DNA from 3 places in the Streptomyces sp. NPDC003023 genome. Region 3 is predicted to be linked to each of the others. Evidence: riboswitches for the same ligand, from Rfam matches in the RefSeq annotation. Region 3 holds a riboswitch; each other region holds the start of a gene.
What was found. A riboswitch is a leader RNA that binds a small molecule or an ion and turns the genes downstream of it on or off. The one in region 3 is predicted to bind thiamine pyrophosphate.
Positions count from the first base shown of each region.

Region 1: another riboswitch for thiamine pyrophosphate. It lies ahead of ACFYV1_RS29030 (thiamine ABC transporter substrate binding subunit); the one in region 3 lies ahead of thiO (glycine oxidase ThiO).
Region 2: another riboswitch for thiamine pyrophosphate. It lies ahead of thiC (phosphomethylpyrimidine synthase ThiC); the one in region 3 lies ahead of thiO (glycine oxidase ThiO).

Region 1 covers NZ_JBIAPL010000011.1:87,339-94,837, reverse strand. The annotation lists gene ACFYV1_RS29045 (hypothetical protein) at 1-411, shown strand, start outside; gene ACFYV1_RS29040 (ABC transporter ATP-binding protein) at 762-1,799, opposite strand; gene ACFYV1_RS29035 (ABC transporter permease) at 1,799-3,415, opposite strand; gene ACFYV1_RS29030 (thiamine ABC transporter substrate binding subunit) at 3,472-4,599, opposite strand; TPP riboswitch at 4,595-4,716, opposite strand; gene rlmN (23S rRNA (adenine(2503)-C(2))-methyltransferase RlmN) at 4,779-5,885, opposite strand; gene ACFYV1_RS29020 (phosphatidate cytidylyltransferase) at 6,075-7,223, opposite strand; gene frr (ribosome recycling factor) at 7,223-7,499, opposite strand, start outside.
Region 2 covers NZ_JBIAPL010000004.1:136,552-144,050, forward strand. The annotation lists gene ACFYV1_RS15710 (LacI family DNA-binding transcriptional regulator) at 1-466, shown strand, start outside; gene ACFYV1_RS15715 (metallophosphoesterase) at 704-1,798, shown strand; gene ACFYV1_RS15720 (hypothetical protein) at 1,954-2,772, shown strand; gene thiC (phosphomethylpyrimidine synthase ThiC) at 2,834-4,633, opposite strand; TPP riboswitch at 4,626-4,759, opposite strand; gene ACFYV1_RS15730 (YibE/F family protein) at 4,831-6,162, shown strand; gene ACFYV1_RS15735 (SsgA family sporulation/cell division regulator) at 6,268-6,702, opposite strand; gene ACFYV1_RS15740 (IclR family transcriptional regulator) at 6,847-7,499, opposite strand, start outside.
Region 3 covers NZ_JBIAPL010000002.1:432,322-439,820, forward strand. The annotation lists gene ACFYV1_RS10220 (deoxyribonuclease IV) at 1-683, opposite strand, end outside; gene pknB (Stk1 family PASTA domain-containing Ser/Thr kinase) at 689-2,626, opposite strand; gene ACFYV1_RS10230 (thiazole synthase) at 3,188-3,982, opposite strand; gene thiS (sulfur carrier protein ThiS) at 3,989-4,189, opposite strand; gene thiO (glycine oxidase ThiO) at 4,186-5,355, opposite strand; TPP riboswitch at 5,353-5,465, opposite strand; gene ACFYV1_RS10245 (NAD(P)/FAD-dependent oxidoreductase) at 5,735-6,901, shown strand; gene ACFYV1_RS10250 (Rv2175c family DNA-binding protein) at 6,945-7,310, shown strand; gene thiE (thiamine phosphate synthase) at 7,396-7,499, shown strand, end outside.

The sequences.
Region 1 (7,499 bases), on a different contig from region 3:
GACACCGTCACGGGCGTGGCCTTGACGCCGGGCTGCTGCAACGGGCTCGAAGAGCGGGGCGACTGGCTCGACGTCCTCGACGGTGACGGCTGGGCGTCGTTCGGGCACGATCCGTCCCCGCTCGCCGAACGGCTCGGCGACGCGGTCCGTCTGACCGTGGACGCCGATCGGGAGGACAGCCCGGTGATCGAGCTGCCCACCGCCGAGCTTCGGCGCCTGCTCGCGAGGGCAGAGCGCGACCTGGCGGACTTCCTTGGCCTTGCCTCGGTTTGGTCGGCACGACAACTGCCGGAGCACGCCGCCGGGGTGACGGCCGCGCTCGCGCGAGCTCTGGCCCTGCCCGCCTCGGACGACGTACTCGTACCGATGGTGCCGCCAGGGCGCGCCGCAACTCGGGCTCCCGGGCACTGACCCGGGGGACGACGCGAGCGGCCGGTCGACCGGGGCAGTTCGGCCGTCGGCATGGCCGACTTCGCGGCGGCGGGCTCCGAGCAGGTGCGCCGCCCGCCACGGCGTCAGGGCTCCGACATCGCACAGCCGGCAGCAATTTCCGGCTCTTCGACGGCCGCCTCGTCCGGTGGAACCACGATGCGCTCCCCAAGGGCTGTCCCGTAACCCACGGTGGATCAGCGCGCGGCGTCAGATGCGGTGCATCGCAAGGCGGAGGGTCGTCCTCATACTGGATGTATCCGGGCGATTCGACAACGCAGCGAGGTGCCGTAGCTGTCGTCGTGCGCCCAGCGGGGATTGCGGGACAGCCCTTAGGAAGGAGCGTCCGTCCCGAGGACCACGACCTCCTCGTCGGCGAACACCACACCCACCACGGCGCCCTCCTCCGGAGCCTGCGCCAGGGAGCACTCCGCCTCCAGGACCGGCCCCTCCGACGGCCGCAGTCGCACGGCGACATGGCTCCCGCGGAACGTACGGGACTCGACCGTGCACCGCAGCCCCTGGGAGGGGCCGGTCAGCCGCACGCCGTCCGGCCGTACGAGCAGCGTCCGCGCGCCCTGTGGCGAGCCGTCGGGCACGGGGACCTTGCCCCACACCGTGTCGGCGACCGCGCCGCCGACGGTCGCTGCCACCACGTTGTCGAAGCCGAGGAAGCGGGCGACGAACTCCGACGCGGGCCGCTGCCAGACCTCGAGAGGCGTGCCCGCCTGCGCGATCCGTCCGTCCTGCATGACGACGACACGGTCGGCGAGCGCGAAGGCCTCTCCCTGGTCGTGAGTGACGGCGAGCACCGTCGTACCCAACCGCCCGAACAGGCCACGCAGTTCGACGACGAGGCGCTCCCGCAGGCCGCGGTCGAGCTGGCCGAGCGGTTCGTCGAGCATCAGCAGCCTCGGCTCCGGCGCCAGCGCCCTGGCGAGCGCGACGCGCTGCTGCTCGCCGCCGGACAGCGCCGCGACGGACCGCTTCCCCGCGCCCGGCAGTCCCACCAGCCGAAGCAACTCCTCGGTCCGGCGGACCTGTTCGTCACGGCTCGCGCCATGCATCCGCAGTCCGAAGGAGACGTTGCCAGCGACGTCGCGCTGCGGGAAGAGCTGATGGTCCTGGAACATGAGACCCACCCCGCGCCGGTGCACCGGCACCCCGGACTGGTCGGCGCCGCCGAGCAGCACCCGGCCCTTGTCGGCGCGCTGCAGTCCGGCGGTCACCCGCAGCAGGGTGGACTTGCCGCTGCCGCTCGGCCCGAGCAGGCACACGATCTCGTGCTCCGCGACTTCGAGGTCCACGGCGTCCAGCGCGTTCCGCGGCCCGAACCGTACGGTCACGCCCTCCAGTTCCAGCAGTGCCATCAGAACTCCTCGGAGGTGGTTTCGGTGCGGATGCGTTCGAGCAGGAGCAGCGCCGCCGCGCACACCACCATCAGGATCGTGCTCAGTGCCATGGCCTGCCCGTAGTTGAGTTCGCCGGGCCGGCCCAGCAGACGGGCGACGGCGACGGGCAGTGTCGGGTTGTCCGGCCGGGCGATGAAGACCGTCGCGCCGAACTCGCCGAGGGAGACGGCGAACGCGAACCCGGCCGCCACCAGCATCGCCCTGCGCACCAGCGGCAGGTCCACCTCGCGCCAGGCCCGCAGCGGCGACGCGCCCAGCACGGCGGCCGCCTCGCGCAGTCGTTCGTCCACCGCGCGCAGCACGGGCAGCATCGTGCGTACGACGAAGGGCACGCCGACCAGCGCCTGGGCGAGCGGAACCAGGATCCACGACGCACGCAGGTCCAGCGGGGGTTCGTCGAGGGTGATCAGGAAGCCGAAGCCGACGGTCACGGCGGAGACGCCCAGCGGCAGCATCAGCAGCGCGTCGAAACCCCGGACCAGCCTGCCGGCCTTCCTGGTGAGCGCCGCCGCGGCGAGCCCGCCGACGGCGACCGAGATGGCGGTGGCGGCCAGGGCGTACCGCAGGGAGTTCCACACGGCGTCGATCGGCGGTACGAGGAACGCCCCGCCGGACGGGTCCACGGTGCCCAGTTCGCGGTAGTAGTCGAGTCCGTAGCCGGCCGGAGTGTCGAAGGAGCGCTCGACCAGCACCGCGAGGGGTGCCAGGAGGAGTACGAGGACGGTGGCCAGGACGCCGCCGAGCAGCGTCCACTGGGCCGTTCCCCGGGGTCGTCGCGCCGTTCGCGCCGGGTCGACGAGCCGCAGCGCGCTCTCCCGCCGCCGTACCGTCCGGGCGTGCACCGTCAGCACCGCGCCGACCGCCGTGAACTGCACCAGGGTGAGGACGGCCGCTGTCGGCAGGTCCAGGAACTGCGCGGTCTGCCGGTAGATCTCCACCTCGAGGGTGGAGAAGGCGGGGCCGCCGAGGATCTGCACGACGCCGAAGGAGGTGAAGGTGAAGAGGAAGACCATCAGGGCCGCCGCGGCCACCGAGGGTGCCAGCGCGGGCAGTGTCACACGGCGCCAGGCGGCCAGGCGCCCCGCCCCGAGGACCCGGGCGGCCTCCTCCTGACGGGGGTCGAGCTGCGACCACAGGCCGCCGACGGTCCGTACGACGACTGCGTAGTTGAAGAAGACGTGCGCGAGGAGGATGGCCCACACCGTGGTGTCCAGCCGGATCCCCCACAGTTCGTCGAAGAGTCCGCCGCGCCCCAGCAGGGCCAGGAACGCCGTACCGACGACGACCGTCGGGAGTACGAACGGCACGGTGACGACAGCGCGCAGCAGCCGCTTGCCCGGGAAGTCGAGGCGGGCGAAGACGTAAGCGCCCGGCAGGGCGATCAGCAGTGTCAGCACGGTGGAGGCGAGCGCCTGCCAGGTGGTGAACCACAGCACATCCACGATGTCCGGCCGGCCGAGGACTTCACCGAACCTGCCGAACTGCCAGGCTCCGTCGGCGCGGAGGCCGCGGCCCACGATGGCGGCTACGGGGTAGGCGAAGAAGACGGCGAAGAACGCGACAGGGACGGCCATCAGGCCGAGCCGGGCCGCGTTCCCACGCGCATACCGCGGAGGCCGCGGGGGCTTCGCTACTTCACGACGAGCGAGGACCACGACCGGACCCACTGCTCACGGTTCTTCGCGATGGAGTCCGCGGCAACGGTCTCGGGCTTCTCGACGACCGCCCCGTGCTCGGTGAACAGCTCCGGCAGCTTCGCGCCCTCGACGACCGGGTTGACGAACATGTTCAGCGGCATGTCCTCCTGGAACTTCTTGCTGATCAGGAAGTCCAGCAGCGCCTTGCCGCCCGCCTCGTTCTTCGCTCCCTCGAGCAGGCCGGCGAACTCGATCTGACGGAAGCACGTGCCGGTCGCGACGCCGGTCGGCGCCTCGGTGGGCTTGGGGTGTCCACTGCTCGAAGAGCTTGGGGAAGGGTCGGCGTAGAGGACCTCGACCGGCGGGCTGGAGGCGTACGAGACGACCAGCGGACGGTCGGCCCCGGCCTTCCTGCCACCGGCGGAGCCCGAGAACTCCTCGTTGTACGCCTGCTCCCAGCCGTCGACGACCTTGACGCCGTTGTCCTTGAGCTTCTTCCAGTAGCCCTGCCAGCCGGACTCGCCGTACTCGCCGATGGTGCCGAGCAGGAAGCCCAGACCGGGCGAGGAGGTGGCGGCGTTCTCGACGACCAGCATGTTCTTGTACTCGGGCTTCGCGAGATCGGCGAACGTCCGCGGCGGCGCGAGCTTCTTGTCGGCGAAGAACTTCTTGTCGTAGTTGACGCAGATGTCGCCGGTGTCCACGGGCGTCACGCGGTGCTTGTCCGCGTCGAGCTGCACCTGGTCCGCGACCTGGTCGAGGCCCTTGGCCTCGTAGGGGGTGAAGATGCCGTTCTCGAGCGCGCGGGACAGCAGGGTGTTGTCGACGCCGAAGAAGACGTCGCCCTGGGGGGAGCCCTTGGTCAGGATCTCCTTGTTGAGCGCGGTGCCCGCGTCTCCGCTCTTGAGCACCTTGACCGTGTAGCCGGTCTGCCGGGTGAACTCCTTCAGCACCGCCTCGGACGCCGCGAACGACTCGTGGCTGACGAGGGTGACGGTCTTCGACTCGGTTTTGCCGCCGGAGCCGGAGTCCTTGGACTCCCCGCCACAGGCGGCGAGCGTGGTGATGCCGAGGGCACCGACGAGTGCCGCGGTGACGGCACGCCGAAGCTGGCTGTTCATGATGATGCTGACTCCCTACGCCGGTATGACCCGGATCAGGTCCGAGGGTCTGCGGCCCGTGGCCTCGAAGGCCGTGCCGCACTCTCAGCGCTGTGGTGCGCTCCCCTGTCGGAATGTTTCGTTGTTCATTTGTGCGAACGCACAGCGCACAGTATCAGCCATGGCCGAAGCCCCGGCGGTCAGCGTTCCTGCGCCGCCAGCTGCCCGCATGCCCCGTCGATCTCCTGACCGCGGGTGTCCCGGACGGTGACCGGCACACCGTGCGCGGCGATGGCCTCGACGAACGCCTTCTCGTCCTCGGGGCGCGAGGCCGTCCACTTCGACCCGGGCGTCGGGTTGAGCGGAATCAGGTTCACGTGAACCCGCTTGCCCTTCAGCAGACGGCCGAGGAGGTCGCCGCGCCACGCCTGGTCGTTGATGTCGCGGATCAGCGCGTACTCGATGGAGATCCGGCGGCCCGACTTCTCCGCGTACTCCCAGGCCGCGTCGAGGACCTCGCGGACCTTCCAACGGGTGTTGACCGGGACCAGGGTGTCGCGCAGCTCGTCGTCCGGGGCGTGCAGCGACACCGCGAGGCGGCACTTGAAGCCCTCGTCCGCGAAGCGGAGCATCGCCGGCACCAGGCCGACGGTGGAGACGGTGATGCCGCGCTGCGAGAGTCCGAGTCCGTCCGGCTCCGGGTCGGTCAGGCGGCGGACGGCCCCCACGACGCGCTTGTAGTTGGCGAGCGGCTCGCCCATGCCCATGAAGACGATGTTGGACAGGCGGGCGGGGCCCCCGGGGACCTCGCCGTCGCGCAGTGCCCGCATGCCGTCGACAATCTGGTGCACGATCTCGGCCGTCGAGAGGTTCCGGTCGAGGCCGGCCTGGCCGGTGGCGCAGAAGGGGCAGTTCATCCCGCAGCCGGCCTGCGAGGAGATGCACATGGTGACCCGGTCCGGGTAGCGCATGAGCACCGACTCGACGAGGGTCCCGTCGTGCAGACGCCACAGCGTCTTGCGGGTGGTGTCGTTGTCGCAGGAGATGTGCCGGACGACGGACATCAGGTCGGGCAGCAGCTCACCGGCGAGCTTCTCGCGCGACCCGGCGGGGATGTCGGTCCACTGCGCCGGGTCGTGCGCGTACCGCGCGAAGTAGTGCTGGGACAGCTGCTTGGCGCGGAACGGCTTCTCGCCGATGGCGGCGACAGCTTCCTTGCGCTCGGCGGGCGTGAGGTCGGCGAGGTGCCGCGGCGGCTTCTTGGCTCCGCGGGGCGCGACGAAAGTGAGTTCTCCGGGCTTAGGCATGACTCGACCAGTGTCGCAGATCCATCGGCGTGACCCGGGCGCCCGGCCCTGTGCGGTGGTCGTCATGTGTCGTATCGGGGCCCGCGGTCGCACGGGACAGCGGAGGGCCCGTCGTCGCACGGGAAACAGCGGAGGGCCCGCCGTCCCAGGACGGCGGGCCCTCACGGAGCTCACGGAGAACCCCTCGGATCACCCCGACCCGACGAAGAGCACCAGCAGCAGCCACACCACCGGCGCCGTCGGCAGCAGCGAGTCCAGCCGGTCCATGATGCCGCCGTGCCCGGGGAGCAGCGTGCCCATGTCCTTGATGCCGAGATCCCGCTTGATCATCGACTCGCCCAGGTCGCCGAGCGTGGCGCTGACAGCGACCGCGAGGCCGATCAGCAGTCCCTGCCACCAGGTGCCGCCGTCGATGAGGAACTGCATGCACAGGGCGCCCGCGGCCATCGCGAACGCCACCGCGCCGAGCAGCCCTTCACGCGTCTTGCCGGGGCTGATGCGCGGCGCCAGCTTGTGCCTGCCGAAGCGCCAGCCCACCGCATAGGCACCGGTGTCGCTGACCACGGTGAGCAGCAGGAAGGTGATCACGCGCTCCGGACCGTCGTCCGCCGTCAGCATCAGCGCCACGAACGTGGCCAGGAAGGGGACGTAGAACGCCGCGAAGACGCCCGCCGTGACGTCCTTCAGATAGCCCTCCGGCGGTTCGGTCATCCGCCAGACCAGGATGGCGAGGGCGGTGAGGGCCATCGCGACCCAGGCGCCCTCCGCCCCGCGCACGTAGCCGGCCACGACCATCGCCGCGCCGCCCACCGCGAGGGGAACGAGAGGCGCCTTGATCTGCTTGCGCTCCTCGAGCCGGGACGTCAGCTCCCACAGGCCGACGACGACGGCGACGGCGATCACGCCGACGAAGACGGCCTTGACGAAGAAGAGAGAGACGACGATGACCGCACCGAGGCCGACACCGACCCCTATCGCCGCCCTCAGATCCCGGCCGGCCCGCTTCTTCTGCGGCGGCTCGGGCCGGGCCGGACGCTGGGGGTCGGGCTCGCCCTGTGGCGGCGGGGTGGACATGGGCTCCTGCGGCATCTCGTCACGGAAGAGGGGGCCGCCGAGCCGGGCGGCCCCCCGGTCCCGGTCGTCGCGGCCCTTGCCGCCGCTGCGGTCCTCGGCGTCTCTACCTGCGTCGGGAAAGTCCGGCACGATGGGCATGGGGCGAGTCTGCTGCGCGTCGCGCCCATCGTATGCGGGACCCGCCGGGAGGGGCCCCTGGTCGGGCGGCGGCCATGCTCCGGCATATCCGGCGCCGTGCGAGGCCCCCCAGGAAGAGTCGTTCATCAGACCTCGAGCAGCTCGGCTTCCTTGTGCTTGAGCAGCTCGTCCACCTGTGCGACGTACTTCGCGGTGGTGTCGTCGAGCTCCTTCTCCGCACGGCGGCCCTCGTCCTCGCCGACCTCGCCGTCCTTGATCAGCTTGTCGATGGTCTCCTTGGCCTTGCGGCGCACGGAGCGGATCGAGATCTTGGCGTCCTCGGCCTTGGTCTTGGCGACCTTGATGTACTCCTTGCGGCGGTCCTGCGTGAGCTCGGGGAACACCACACGAATGATGTTGCCG
Region 2 (7,499 bases), on a different contig from region 3:
GCTGTCGACCACCGCGTACCTCAACTGGTGCGAACGCGTCGGCCAGGACCCCGTGTACGAGTCCTACCCCGCCCACGACCCGTGCGCCGGCGCCGTCGCGGCCGACCGGCTGCTCGCCAGGCCCGACCGGCCGGACGCCGTGTACGGGCTCTTCGACCCCAACGGCACCGACCTGCTCGCCGCCGCTCGCCGCTACGGCCTGCGCGTTCCCGAGGACCTGCTGCTCGTGTGCTGCAGCGAGTCGACCGTGTACGCCACGACGGAACCGCCCATCACGACCCTCTCGCTCAAGCCGAGAAGGATCGGAACCGCGGTCGTCCAGTTGCTGATCGACGCGATCGAGGGAATCAACACGGACCGGCCGGTCGAGCAGGTGATACCCACCGAACTGATCGTCAGGACGTCGTCGCAGCGCCGCCCGCCGCGGACGACGGTGAGTGCGCCACGGTCCCCTTCCAAGAACTGAGGCGTGTGCGGCAGCTCGGGGCCGGGCAGGTGGTTTCTCGCCGAACATGCCCGGCCCGTGGCCGCGTGCAGGACCAGACCATTCGCAATTGGGGCGAAACCCCCGGCCAACCAGGGGTCCGCGAGGATTCACCACCCCTGGTGCGTCACACACCGCCTGGCTCATTCCTATGATGGGCGAACGACACCGCGGACCACCCCGACCAGGCTGGGCCGAGAGGTGAACGGCGGCGCGACGGTGGTGGAGGGGTCGATGACTCAGGGGGCCGGTCAAGGACCCGTGGTCCGGACGGCGACGTTGCGCGATTTCCGCGTACCGCCGTACGCGCAGGTTCCCGTGCAGTCACACGCGGCGGAACCGATCCATTCGGGCCATCCGGGGAACGCCTTCCCGGAGGGCGAGCCGCCGGAGGGTTACACACCCACCGCGCGCGACCTTCCGGTGATCAGCCGCGGCGGGCCCGGCGACACCGTCCAGATCCACGTCGAACCCGACGACACACCCGCTGCCGACGGCCGCGGCCCCCTGTACGTCGTGGGCGACGTCCACGGTTACCTCGACGAACTCGTCGCGGCGCTGGCCGCGCAGGGCCTCATCGACGCCGAGGGACGCTGGGCCGCCGGCAACGCCAGGCTGTGGTTCCTCGGGGACTTCACCGACCGCGGCCCCGACGGCATCGGCGTGATCGACCTCGTCATGCGGCTCTCGGCCGAGGCGGCCGCCGCCGGCGGCTACTGCAAGGCCCTGATGGGCAACCACGAACTGCTGCTGCTCGGCGCCAAACGCTTCGGTGACACACCGGTCAACTCCGGCGCGGGAACCGCGACCTTCCAGGCCGCCTGGCTCCTCAACGGCGGCCAGAAGGCCGACATGGACCGGCTGCAGGAAGTCCACCTGCAGTGGATGGCGAGGCTCGACGCGGTGGTCGAGGAGGACAGCCACCTGCTGCTGCACTCCGACACGACCGCCTATCTCGAGTACGGATCCACCATCGCGGACGTCAACGACACCGTGCACGCGATCCTCACCCGCAACGACGCCGACGAGTGCTGGGACCTGTTCCGCAAGTTCACCAAGCGCTTCGCCTTCCGCGACGACGGCCCGCAGGCCGTGCGCGAACTGCTCTCGGCCTACGGCGGCCGGCGCATCGTGCACGGTCACAGCCCCATTCCCTACCTGCTGGGCGAGGTCGGCACAGAGGACGGCGAGGACGGCGAGCGCCCCGAGGTCGAAGGTCCGCACGTCTACGCGGACGGGCTCGCCATCGCCATGGACGGCGGCGTGACCATGGCCGGAAAGCTCCTTGTCCAGCAACTCCCCCTGAAGGACTGAGCCGACTCGCGACACGCGATTTACGGAAACCCCCTGTCGAGCTGTGCCGTAACCGCTCTACCATCGGCCTATCCGTAGCAGACTCTCCTCCGTTTCCGCCCAACTGCCCGGCACACAACGGCTGTCCGGCCCTACGGAGCATCGGGGGATGCACCATGAACAGCGCTCCGCACCTGCTGAACGAGGACCGTGCCGAGTACGGGCGGGTCCTGGACGAGGCACTGCGCAACGCCCATGAACGCCCTGACCTCACCGCCGTCGGGCTGCGTCTCAACGCCGAGCAGCTGCGCACCATGGCACTGAACGCGACGGCCCTGATAGCCGCCTCGGCCGCCGCCGAGTACGAGCACTACGTGAAGGTGCGCCAGGAGCTGCGCACACCCACGACGGCCGCCTCGGTGCGCGACTCCGTACTGGCGCCCGCGACCGGCGAGGACTCGGACGGCGCCGGCCTGGGCGCGGTCGTCGCCGTGCTCGCTCCCGTCCTGGCGGGGACGGCGGCGGCGATCTTCCTCCTCGTCGGCTACATCCTCAAGATGCTGAGTCCCACCCCGGCCTTCGCCGACACACTTCTGACGGCCGGCTGGTTCTTCGGCGCGCTCACGGCGGCCGCCATCCTGGTCGCCGCGGTGGGGCTGCTGCTGACGGCCCTGCGCAACGGCGCCACACAGGTCGCGGACGGCGCGGCCGCCGGAGAACTGCCGGAAGAGGTGTCACGGGCGAAGGAGGCGTGGCGTCACGCCTTGCTGGAGCGCGGCATCCTGCCCTTCCTGAGAGCAGCGCTCGCCGACCCCGGCACAGACCCGTCGCCCACGGGACCGCCCCGGCCGGTGAGCCGTATCCCGAAGATCGGGTACAGCGGGCCGGACTTCTCCAGCCCTGCTGACGGCTCGACCGCGGGGCAGCGGCCGACGTTCACCAGCCCGGACTTCTCCAGCCCCGACTTCGGCGGGCCCGAGCACCGGCCGGAGTGACCGGCACCGGCTGGTCGCGGTGCCGCCCCACAGGGGGCGGCACCGGCGACCACGCGTCATGTCATTCCGCGATCGGCAGGTAGACCCGGTTGCCCGAGGCGGCGAACTCCCTGGACTTCTCCGCCATGCCCGCCTCGGCCTCTTCCAGAGATCCACCGTCGCCCTCGCCCAGGTCACCGCCGTGCTTGCGCCGGATGTCCTGGGAGATCTTCATCGAGCAGAACTTGGGACCGCACATCGAGCAGAAGTGCGCGGTCTTCGCCGGCTCGGCGGGCAGCGTCTCGTCGTGGAACGCCCTTGCCGTGTCGGGGTCGAGGGCCAGATTGAACTGGTCCTCCCACCGGAACTCGAAGCGCGCGTCGGACAGCGCGTCGTCCCACTCCTGGGCTCCCGGGTGTCCCTTGGCGAGGTCCGCCGCATGGGCCGCGATCTTGTACGTGATGACGCCGGTCTTCACGTCGTCACGGTCCGGCAGGCCCAGGTGCTCCTTGGGCGTCACGTAGCAGAGCATGGCCGTGCCCCACCAGGCGATCATGGCCGCTCCGATGCCGGAGGTGATGTGGTCGTACGCGGGGGCCACATCGGTGGTGAGCGGGCCGAGCGTGTAGAACGGGGCCTCCTCGCAGATCTCCTGCTGGAGGTCGATGTTCTCCTTGATCTTGTGCATCGGGACGTGACCGGGGCCCTCGATCATCGTCTGCACATTGAACCGCTTGGCGATCGAGTTGAGCTCACCCAGCGTCTTCAACTCGGCGAACTGCGCCTCGTCGTTGGCGTCCGCGATCGAACCGGGCCGCAGACCGTCGCCGAGCGAGTAGGTCACGTCGTAGGCGGCGAGGATCTCGCAGAGCTCCTCGAAGTTCTCGTAGAGGAACGACTCCTTGTGGTGCGCCAGGCACCACGCCGCCATGATCGAGCCGCCGCGCGAGACGATGCCGGTCTTGCGGCGCGCCGTCAGCGGCACGTAGCGCAGCAGCACCCCCGCGTGGACCGTCATGTAGTCCACACCCTGCTCGGCCTGCTCGATGACCGTGTCCTTGTAGACGTCCCAGGTCAGTTCCTCGGCCTTGCCGTCGACCTTCTCCAGCGCCTGGTACAGCGGCACGGTGCCGATCGGTACGGGGGAGTTGCGCAGCACCCACTCGCGGGTGGTGTGGATGTTGCGACCGGTGGACAGGTCCATGACCGTGTCGGCGCCCCAACGCGTCGCCCACGTCATCTTCTCGACCTCCTCCTCGATCGAGGAGGTGACCGCGGAGTTGCCGATGTTGGCGTTGACCTTCACCAGGAACCGCTTGCCGATGATCATCGGTTCGATCTCGGGGTGGTTCACGTTCGCCGGCAGCACGGCCCGGCCTGCCGCGATCTCCTCGCGCACCACCTCGGGGGAGACGTTCTCGCGGATGGCGACGTACTCCATCTCGGGGGTGACCTCACCCCGGCGGGCGTACGCCAGCTGGGTCACGGCCCGGCCTTCGCGGCCGCGGCGCGGCTGGCGCGGGCGGCCCGGGAAGACCGCGTCGAGGTTCCGCAGCCCACCGCGGGGGGACGTGTGCTTGATCCCGTCGTCCTCGGGACGGACGGGCCGCCCCGTGTACTCCTCGGTGTCGCCGCGGCCGATGATCCAGTTCTCCCTGAGCGCCGGCAGACCGCGGCGTACATCGGTCTCGAGGTTCGGGTCGGTGTAAGGGCCGGACGTGTCGTACAGCGTCACGTCCTTGCCGTTCGTGAGGTGCACCTTGCGCACCGGCACGCGGAGGTCGGGGCGCGAGCCCTCGACGTATCCCTTGTGCCAGCCGATGGACTTCCCGGCCTCGTCGCTCTGGTTCGAGGCAGGCGTGCGTGCGTCCGATACGGTCATGAGACCTACTCCCTACGCCGGCATTACCCGGTAACAGGTTCGGCGGTCGGCGCAGCTCGTCCCGTACGGATGTACGAAGGTCAGCGCCCTCTCAGCCCGGTGCTCCGAGCTCCCGCGTGTGCAAAGGTGCCACCACGCTAGCGTCATGTCTGGCGCGCTGAACAGAGGGCCCCTCGCGTTCTTGCGATGATCGGTCCGTGACCTCATCGCCGCAGCCCCCAGAACCGCACGGCCAGGCCCACAGTCATGCGCACAGCCATGGGCCCGCCGCGCCAGTCTCCCAGCACCTCCGCAAGGTCATCGCCGCCGTGCTCATCCCGTTCGCGACGGCCGTCCTCGTCGGGCTCGCCGTGCTGTGGCCGGGCGGAGCGCCCGGCCACGAGCGCACCGGGGTCGGCTTCGACCGGCAGACCGAGCAGGGCAAGGTGGTCGCTCTCGTGAAGGTCGACTGCCAGGACGTCAACGCGGCACAGGTCCCGCCGACCGGGGACACCTCCACACCCGAGGGACGCGAGGCCGTCAACTCGCAGCAGGGCCGGTGCGGCAGGGCGACCGTCGAGGTGACCACGGGCAAGGACAAGGGCCGCGAATTCGTCGAGATCGTCCAGCCCGACGCACCAAGGCAGTTGAAGGAGGGCCAGGGCGTGGTCGTGGCCTACGCGCCCGACGCCCCGCGCGATCTCCAGTACTCGGTGACCGATGTGGACCGGGGCTTCCCGATGGCACTGCTGGCGGGCATCTTCGCCCTCGTCGTGGTGCTGGTGGGACGGATGCGCGGTGTGATGGCCCTGATCTCGCTGGCGATCTCGTTCGCCGTACTGACACTGTTCATCCTGCCCGCGATCCTGCAGGGGTCGAACCCCCTGGTGGTCGCGGTGGTCGGGGCGAGCGCCATCATGCTGATCGCGCTCTACATGTGCCACGGAGTGACCGCGCGGACCTCCGTCGCCGTACTGGGGACCTTGATCTCCCTGCTGCTGATCGGGCTGCTCGGCTCACTCTTCATCGGCTGGGCGAGCCTGAGCGGCAACACCGACGACAACACCGGTCTGATCCACGGTCTCTACCCGGAGATCGACATGAGCGGACTGCTGCTCGCGGGAGTGATCATCGGTTCGCTCGGCGTCCTCGACGACGTGACGGTCACCCAGACCTCCGCCGTGTGGGAACTGCACCAGGCCGACCCGGACATGGGCCCGCGCGCCCTCTACCGCTCCGCCATCCGCATCGGCCGCGACCACATCGCGTCGGTCGTCAACACGCTCGTGCTCGCCTACGCGGGCGCGGCGTTGCCGCTTCTGCTGCTCTTCTCCATCGCCCAGTCCAGTGTGGGCACCGTGGCCAACAGCGAACTGGTGGCGGAGGAGATCGTACGGACGCTGGTGGGATCGATCGGCCTGGTCGCCTCGGTGCCGGTCACGACCGCGCTCGCCGCCCTGGTGGTCTCCGCCGACCGCTCGGGGACGCCGGCACCGTCCGGCGCCGCACCCGCCCGCACCGGTGGCAGGGGACGCCGGCGCAAGCGGTGAGGCGAGCGGGGCCGCGGAAGCGGGGCCGGTGAACCGGGGCCGGGGATGCGGGGCCGGGGATGCGGGGCCGGGGATGCGGGGCCGGGGATGCGGGGCCGGGGAACGTCAGCCCGCGTTCTCCTCGGCGAGGATACGTCCGAGCGCCTCCTCCAGACTCATCTCGAAGTCACCGAGAGTGAGCTCCTGGCCCATGGGCAGCAGCTTGTCCGTACGGTCGAGGAAGGCGACCAGCGGCGGTGCTCCTACCCGGAACAGCGCCGAATCGCCGCCGACCCGGAGCCGGATGCTGACGTCCGACAGGCTCTCGGGTCCGATGGGGGCGATGTGCACATCACCCTCCCCGCTGGGCCCGTTGATCCCGTCGAGCAGCAGCTCGCGCCCGAACGCCCAGGTCACGGGCGCATCGCCTGGCAGGTGGAAGGTCATCCGCACCGCGTACGGATCTCCTGTCTCATAACCCAGTTCCACCGGGATCCGGAAGGAGAGTTCCTCGGAGACGAGGAAGCTCATCAGAACCTCGGCCTGGACCGACTCGCGCATCACATACCCCGCAGCAGATGAAGCATTGGTTGAACCCGTCTGAACCCGTACTGGCAAAGCAGAAGAAAACGGCCAGGAACGATCCCCCTAGACCCTCTTGCGTAATCGTGGTCCAAGGTCTAGCAGATCACAAGGAGTGATATTTCAGATACTGATAGAGAAGGCAAGTGACCCCAACAGCCCACCGATTGCCGCACTCAACTGCTCGACGGCCGGGAGCAGTCGGGCTTCCTGATGCAGGGGCAGAGAAATCGCCATAGTTGCGATACCGGAACCGACAGTGATCGGAATAGCAGCGCAGACCGTGCCGATTGCATATTCCTGACGTTCGACAACAGGTTCCGTACGGCCATGACCGGCGAGTTTCTCGAGCAGACCGCGCCGGTCCCGCACCGTGTACGGCGTCACGGCCTGCACGGGATGACGGTCGAGATGATCGTGGCGTGACGATTCGTCGAGCTGGCCCAGCAGACACTGACCGATCGCGTGCGCGTGCCCGGTCTCACGGAAGTCAGCCCACTCGGTGACGGCCGGCGCGTAGGGCGTGTCGGAGACCGCGACGATCTCGATCTCACCCTCGCGGTAGACGGCGAAGTAGACAGGCACCCCGATCGCGTCACGCCAGTGCGCGAGGGACTCCTCGAGGGTGCTGCGGCGGTTCGGCGGCGCACCGCCGGACACCAGCCGCTCGACCGCGCTCCCGAGCGCGTACACGCCGTTCCTGCGCCTCAGATAGTTCTCGTGGGTCAGAGTGCGCAGCAGATGGTAGGCGGTCGGCAACGGGATCCCCGCCTCCC
Region 3 (7,499 bases):
GCACCGACGACGTCCTTCGAGTCATTGGCGTGGATCAGCTTCAGACGCCCCTCGCCCACCGTCCCCACCAGCAGATCCAGCGTCCGCGCCATTCCGCCGGGGGCAGCGAGATCGTGGCCGGCCGCGAAGATGTGGCAGGTGTCCAGACAGACACCCAGCTTGGGATGAGCGTCGAGGGCCTCGAAGTACGGACCGAAGTCCCAGGTCCGCGAGCACAGCGAGAAACCCTGCCCGGCAGTCGACTCCAGAAGCAGGTACGGGTCGTCGTCGTGCGTCAGTTCGTCCAGCAGCGGCAGCATCCGCTCACGGACCTGCGCCAGTGCGACCTCCCGGTCACGGCCTCCCGTGGCGGACCCGGTGTGCACCACGACACCCCGGGCGCCGATCTGGCGTGCTCTGCGCAGCGAGTGACGCAGGGAGAGAACCGACTGCTCGACCGTGGCCTCGGTGTGGGAGCCGAAGTTGATCAGATACGGGGCATGCACCCACGCGGAGATGCCGTCGGCCGCACACTCGGCCCGGAACTTCTCGTCCTGGGCCGGACTGCCCTTGGGAGTCGCCCAGCCACGCGGATTGGCCACGAAGACCTGCACGGCCTCCGCCTCCAGCTCCCGTGCGTAGACGAGTCCGGTCGTGGCGAGGCCACCGGCCACGGGGACGTGGCCGCCGACAGGGTTGCGCATCGGTACTAGAGCCCCTTGGTCTTGATGGTGATCGTGCTGCCCTCCGGCGCCTGGCCGCCGCCCTCGACGGACTGGCTCTCGACCTCGTCCCCGAGGAACGGGAAGTTCTTCTCGACCTTCACCACGAAGCCCGCCGCCTCCAGCTCGGTGGTCGCGTCGCCCACCTTGTCACCGACCACGTCCGGTACCTCGACCATCCGCGGGCCCTTGGAGACCGTGAGCGTGACCGTGTCGCCGCGAGCGAGCGTCGTGCCTTCGGCGGCCGACTGCCGGGCGACCGAACCGGCCTCCTCTGCCGAGTGGATCCGCTCCTCGGCGACCTCGACCTTCAGTCCGGCCTCCCGGAGCTCGGCGGTCGCGTCCGCCACGGATTCACCCGTCACATCGGGGACGTCGATCGGCGCGCCCTTGCTGACCACGAGCGACACCGCCGAGTCGGGACTGCGGCTGCTGTCCGCGGCAGGATCCGTGCTGATCACCGACCCCTGCGCGACACTCTCGTCGAACTCCCTGGTGACCACGCCCGGTGCGAGCCCCGCCTTGCGGAGCTCGCGCTGCGCCTCGGCCAGGGGCTTGCCGACGACATCCGGGACTTTCACGATCTTCGGACCGCGGGAAACGACGATCGTCACGGAGCCGTTGCCCCGTATCCGCTCGTTCGTGCCCGGGTCGCTGTCGATCACGGTGCCGCGGGCGACGGTCTCGCTGAAATCGTGGCGGACCGTCTTCACCTCGAGTCCGGCCTTGCCGAGCGCCTGGCGCGCCTCCTGCTCGGTCTTGCCGATCAGGGCCGGGACGCGGGTGAACTGGCCGGAGTTGATGTACCAGACGCCGGCGCCCACACCGATCACGGCGATCACCGCGATCAGCAGTGCGAGCAGCCCGCGGCGGGGCAGCGGACCGACACGGCGCACCGGCCGCTCGGGCTCCGGCTCCGGCCGCTCCGGAGGCGGCAGGATCAGCCGTGCGGTGTGGTGCACGGCGGGCTCTTCGCGGGGCAGCGCCCGGGGGATCACATCCGTACGGTCCTCGTCGGCGGCGCCGGGCGGCGTCCCGTCCTGCGAGCGCGCCGTCGGCGGCACCGCGTCGAGCTGTGCCGTGTCGAGCGAGGCGCGTGCCTCGCGGGCCTGCGCGAGCAGCGCCACCGCGTCGTGCGGCCGGACCTCGGGGTTGCGGGCCGTCGCGCTCGCGACGAGCTCGTCCAGCTCGACGGCGAGACCCGGGAAGAGCGCGGACGGCGCGGGAACATCCGCGTTCAGGTGCTGGAACAGCACCTGTGCCGGGGTGTCGCCGGAGTGCGGCTTGGCGCCGGTCAGCATCTCGTAGAGCACGACACCGCACGCGTACACATCGGCGCGGGTGTCCGCGGTGCCGTACTCGATCTGCTCCGGAGCGAGGTACGAGACGGTGCCCAGAACCGTGCCGGAGGTGTTGGTGACGGAACCGACGGCCCTCACGAGACCGAAGTCGGCGACCTTGACCCGGCCGTCGTCCCCGATCAGCACGTTCTCCGGCTTCATGTCGCGATGCACGAACCCGGCCCGGTGCGCGGCGCCGAGCGCGGCGAGCACGGGCTCCAGGATGTCGAGCGCGGCCCGCGGCTGAAGCGCACCGCGCTCCCGGAGCACGTCGCGCAGGGTGCAGCCCTCCACGTACTCCATCGCCAGATACACGTACGCGCCCTGTGCGCCCTGGTCGAACACCCCCACCACATTGGGGTGGGCCAGCCGGGCGACGGACTTGGCCTCGCGGATGAAGCGCTCCACGAACGTCGCGTCGGTCGCGAGGTCCGGGTGCATCACCTTGAGAGCGAGTACGCGGTCGAGGCGGGTGTCGACGGCCCGGTAGACCGTGGCCATGCCGCCGACGGCGATGCGCTCATCGACTCGGTAGCGGCCGTCGAGCACCTGCCCGACGAGGGGGTCCTGGAGGGTCGTGTCCACCCCGCGATTCTACGAGGCGGGGCGGCGGGCTCAGACGGGCCGTGCGGGGCGGGGGGGTGGACTGCAGCCGAGCTGTGACGCGGGGCGGCAGTGCGGGTGGCGCCTGCGGCGGGCCGTTTCCCCACCCCGCGCCCGGGCCCTCTGTCGCTTTGTGGGCGGGGTCGTTTCCCCGCACCGGCGCGTCCCTTTCCGAAGCGGGGCAGGCCCCGGGTCCTGTTGCCGCCCTGCGGGCGGGCCGTTGTACCGCTCTGGCGGACGGCGTACCGCGCTCCGCGCGGTGGCCTCGAACTCCCCCTACGGCCTGGAGGCCGCGGGTGGTGCCCCCGAGCCGGGCTGGATTCGCCGCTGCGGGGCATCTTCAGCCCCGCCGGCGTTTGAGGCGCGGGGGTACGGGGGCAGCGCCCCCGAAACACCGCGCGGAGCGCGGTGAACGGGTCCGGGCTCGGCGATTGAGGCGCGCATATCCAGGGCAGCGGCCCTGAAACACCGCGCGGGGCGGGTCCGGGCGGAGCCCGGTTGTGGGACGGGGGTGCCCCCATGGCCGCCGGCCCACCCGCACCGTCAGAACGCCGGCCGCTCCGGGTCGAGGGCCGCCCGCCCCTCGTGGGGCGACGACGCCTCCGCGAAGTGCCGTCGCGGAATCCGGCCCGCCCGGAACGCCAGCCGCCCCGCCCCCACCGCGTACCGCATGGCCTCCGCCATCAGCACCGGCTCCTGCGCCCGCGTCACCGCGGACGCCAGCATCACCGCCGCGCACCCCAGCTCCATCGCCAGGGCCGCGTCCGACGCCGTGCCGGCGCCCGCGTCGAGGATCACGGGGACGCCCGCCTGCTCGACGATCAGCTGGAAGTTGTGGGGGTTGCGGATCCCGAGCCCGGACCCGATCGGCGAGCCGAGCGGCATGATCGCGGCGCAGCCCACGTCCTCCAGCCTCCGTGCGAGCACCGGGTCGTCGTTCGTGTACGGCAGCACGGTGAAACCGTCGTCGACGAGGGTCTCCGCCGCGTCCAGCAGTTCCACACCGTCCGGCAGCAGGGTCCGCTCGTCGGCGACGACCTCGAGCTTGATCCAGTCGGTGCCGAGCGCCTCCCTCGCCAGGCGCGCGGTGAGCACCGCCTCGCCGGCCGTGAAGCAGCCCGCGGTGTTCGGCAGCACCCGGATGCCGAGCCGGTCGAGCACGGAGAGCACGGACCCCTGGACTGTCGGGTCGAGGCGCCGCATCGCGACGGTGGTGAGTTCCGTGCCGCTCGCGACCAGGGAGCGTTCGAGCACGTCGAGGCTGGGCGCCCCGCCCGTACCCATGATCAGCCGGGAGTCGAACGTCGTCCCGCCGATGGTGAAACGGTCGTCTGCCATGCCGGCTCAGCCTCCCTGCACTGCGGTGAGAATCTCGACGCGGTCGCCGTCGCCGAGCCGGGTGCCGGCCCACTGGCTGCGCGGGACGACGGCCTCGTTGACGGCGGCGGCCACGCCCGACGGCGCCGCGGTGAGTGCCGCGACGACGGTGTCGAGCGTGGTTCCCGCGGCGAGGTCGCGTGCCTCGCCGTTGACGGAGATGTTCATGCGGGCTGCTCCTCGAGGATCGAGGAGAAGCGGCGTGGGGTGAAGGGCCGTGCCACCTCCGGCAGTTCACCGCTCACCAGCGCGGCCGCCAGCACGTCGCCGGTGAGGGGGGTGAGCAGCACCCCGTTGCGGTAGTGCCCGGTGGCCAGCAGGAGCCCCGGCAGTTCGGTGAAGCCGAGCAGCGGCGCGTTGTCGGGGGAGCCGGGCCGCAGCCCGGCCCGGGTCTCGACCAGGGGCAGTTCGGTGATGCCCGGTACGAGCTCGTGCGCGTCGCGCAGCAGCTCGTACACGCCGCCGGCGGTGACGGTGGTGTCCCAGCCGAGTTCCTCGCTGGTCGCGCCGACGACCAGTTCACCGTTCTCGCGCGGCACGAGGTAGACATGGCTGCCGCGCACCACGGCGCGCACCGTGCGGGAGAGGAACGGCGCGTAGGGCCGGGGCACGGTCAGCCGCAGGACCTGGCCCTTCACCGGCCGGACCGGCGGGAGCACATCCGCCGGGACGCCCTCGAGCCGTCCGCTCATGCTGCCGCCGGCCAGCACCACCTGTGCCGCGGAGAGTTCACTGCCGTCGGCGAGCACGGCCCCGGCGGCCCGGTCACCGGTGACGACCAGTCGCTCCGCCCAGGTGCGGCGGAGGTCGACCCCGGCCCGTTCGCAGGCCGCGACCAGCGCCGCCGCCAGCCGCCGCGGGTCGACCTGGTGGTCGCCGTCCACCCGCAGTCCGCCGCGCACACCGGGCGCGAGCATCGGCTCGAGGCGTCGGCATTCGCGGCCCGAGAGCCATTCGGAATCGAGCCCCGACCGGCGCTGCAGGGCGTGCAGTTCACGCAGATGCGCGCGGTCGTCGGCGTCGAGCGCGACGGCGAGGGTGCCGCACGAGCGGTAGCCGACGCGCTGCCCGCTCGCCTCCTCCAGTTCGGCCACGAAGGCCGGGTAGCGGCGGGCGGACTCCACATTGAGACCGAGCAGCGTCTGCTCGCCGTAGTGGAGTTCGGTGACGGCGGCCAGCATCCCGGCCGCGACCTGCGCGGCCCCGCCGCCGGGCTCGGGGTCGGCGACGACGACCCGCAGCCCGCGCTGCGCGGCCCGCCAGGCCGTGACCAGGCCGATGACTCCGCCCCCGATGACAAGGACATCGGGAGTACGTGGTGTGCGAGACGACATGGGCGTCCAGCCCCTCCCTTCGCCGGCATGACCCGGATCAGGTTCGTACGGTCGGAGGCCGTCCAGCCTCCCTCTCAGCCCGGTGCGTCCGGGCTCCCGCGAGTGCCTTACGGTGCCACCCTAACCGTTCCGGGTCACGTGCAGCTGAAGAAGGACGGCCGGGCCTCCTCCGGGTACTGCGCCTTCGAGGCCGTCGAGCTGCCGGACGGGCGGGGCGGCTGGAGGAGACGCGGGAGAGGGAGTCCCAGGAGGGCGGCGGGACGAGCGCGGTGGAGGAGTCGCCTTCCTGACCTGTCGTCAGGTACGCGCGGATACGTAAGGTGTGCGGGTGGACGAACAGCAGACAGCGTCACGGCGCGTGGTGATCGTCGGCGCGGGCATGGCCGGCGTGCAGACCGCGGTCGCCCTCCGCGAACAGGAATTCACCGGCCGGGTCACGGTGATCGGTGCGGAGCCGCACCAGCCGTACGACAGGCCCCCGCTGTCCAAGGCGATCCTGCTCGGCAAGGCGGAGGACTCCGCCTTCGACATCGACTTCGAGGCCCTCGGTATCGAGCTGCGCCTCGGCGCGGAAGTGACACGGGTGCGGACCGGCGCCCACGAGGTCGACACCGCCGCGGGCCCCGTCCCGTACGACGTACTGGTCCTGGCCACCGGCGCCGCGCCGGTCAGTCTGCCGGGCACCCGCCACGTTCCCGGTGTCCATCTGCTGCGGACGCTGGACGACGCCGCGCGACTGCGTCCGCTCCTCGCGGAGCAGCACGACATCGTCGTGGTCGGCGCGGGGTGGATCGGTGCGGAGTTCGCGACCGCCGCCCGCGAGGCGGGCTGCGCCGTCACCGTTCTCGAGGCCGCCGACCGCCCGCTGGCCGGGACCATGCCCGCCGAGGTGGCCGCCCCGATGGCCGCCTGGTACGGGCAGTACGGCGCCGAGCTGCTCACCGGCGTCCGGGTCGCCGCCGTCGAGGCGGGGTACGTCGTGCTCGACGGGGGCCGCAGGATCCCGGCCGGCGCCGTCGTCGTCGGAATCGGCGCCCGGCCCGCGACGGGCCTGCTCGCGGGCTCCGGAGTGGAGCTCGGCCCTGACGGCTCCGTCGTCGCGGACCGGTATCTGCGTGCCTCCGCCCCGGACGTGTACGCCGTCGGCGACTGCGCCTCCTACCCCTCGGGCCGCTACGGCGAGCGGTTGCTCGTCCACCACTGGGACAACGCGCTCCAGGGACCGCGCACCGTCGCCGCGAACATCGTCGGGGGCCGGGAGCTCGAGGCGTACGACCCGGTGCCGTACTTCTGGTCGGAGCAGTTCGGGCGTTTCGTCCAGTACGCGGGTCATCACGGCGTCTTCGACACCCTGCTGTGGCGGGGCGACCCGGCGGACGAGACCTGGTCGGTGCTGTGGCTGCGGGACGGCGCCCTGGTGGCCCTGCTGGCCGTCGGCAGGCCCCGTGACCTGGCCCAGGGCCGCAGGCTGATCCAGTCCGGGGCGGCGCTCGACACGGAGCGGGCCGCCGACTCCTCCGTCCCTCTGAAGGCGGCGGCGCGGTAGGTCCCGGCTACCGGCTGTCGGTCTTGGATGGCAGGCTTGTCCCGTGACCGAGATTGACGCAAAGACCGATGCCCTCGTCCCCGCCTGGCTCCACCTGCCGGACATCGCGGAAATGCTCGATGTCGAGGTGACGCGCGTGCGGCAGCTGGTCAAGGACGGCCAGCTGATCGCCGTGCGGCGCGGTGAGAACCGGGCGCTCCAGGTGCCCGCCGCCTTCATCGACGGCAACAAGGTGGTCAAGGGCCTGTCCGGCACCCTGACGCTCCTGAGGGACGACGGCTTCTCCGACGAAGAGATGCTCGAGTGGCTCTTCACCCCCGACCCGACCCTGCCGGGCACGCCCGCCCAGGCGCTCAGCGAGAATCGCGGTACGGAGGTGAAGCGCCGGGCCCAGGCGCTCGCCGTCTGACGTACCGGAAAACCATCACCGCGGCCGGATGTACGGCCGGGCCGCCCGGCCCGCGCATCCGGCCGCCCTACGGGGGGATCGCCTCATGATCACGGCTAGCGCGCCGCTGTCCGACGCCCGGCTCTATCTGTGCACGGACGCCCGCAAGCGCCAGGGTGACCTTCCGGAGTTCCTCGACGCCGTGCTGGC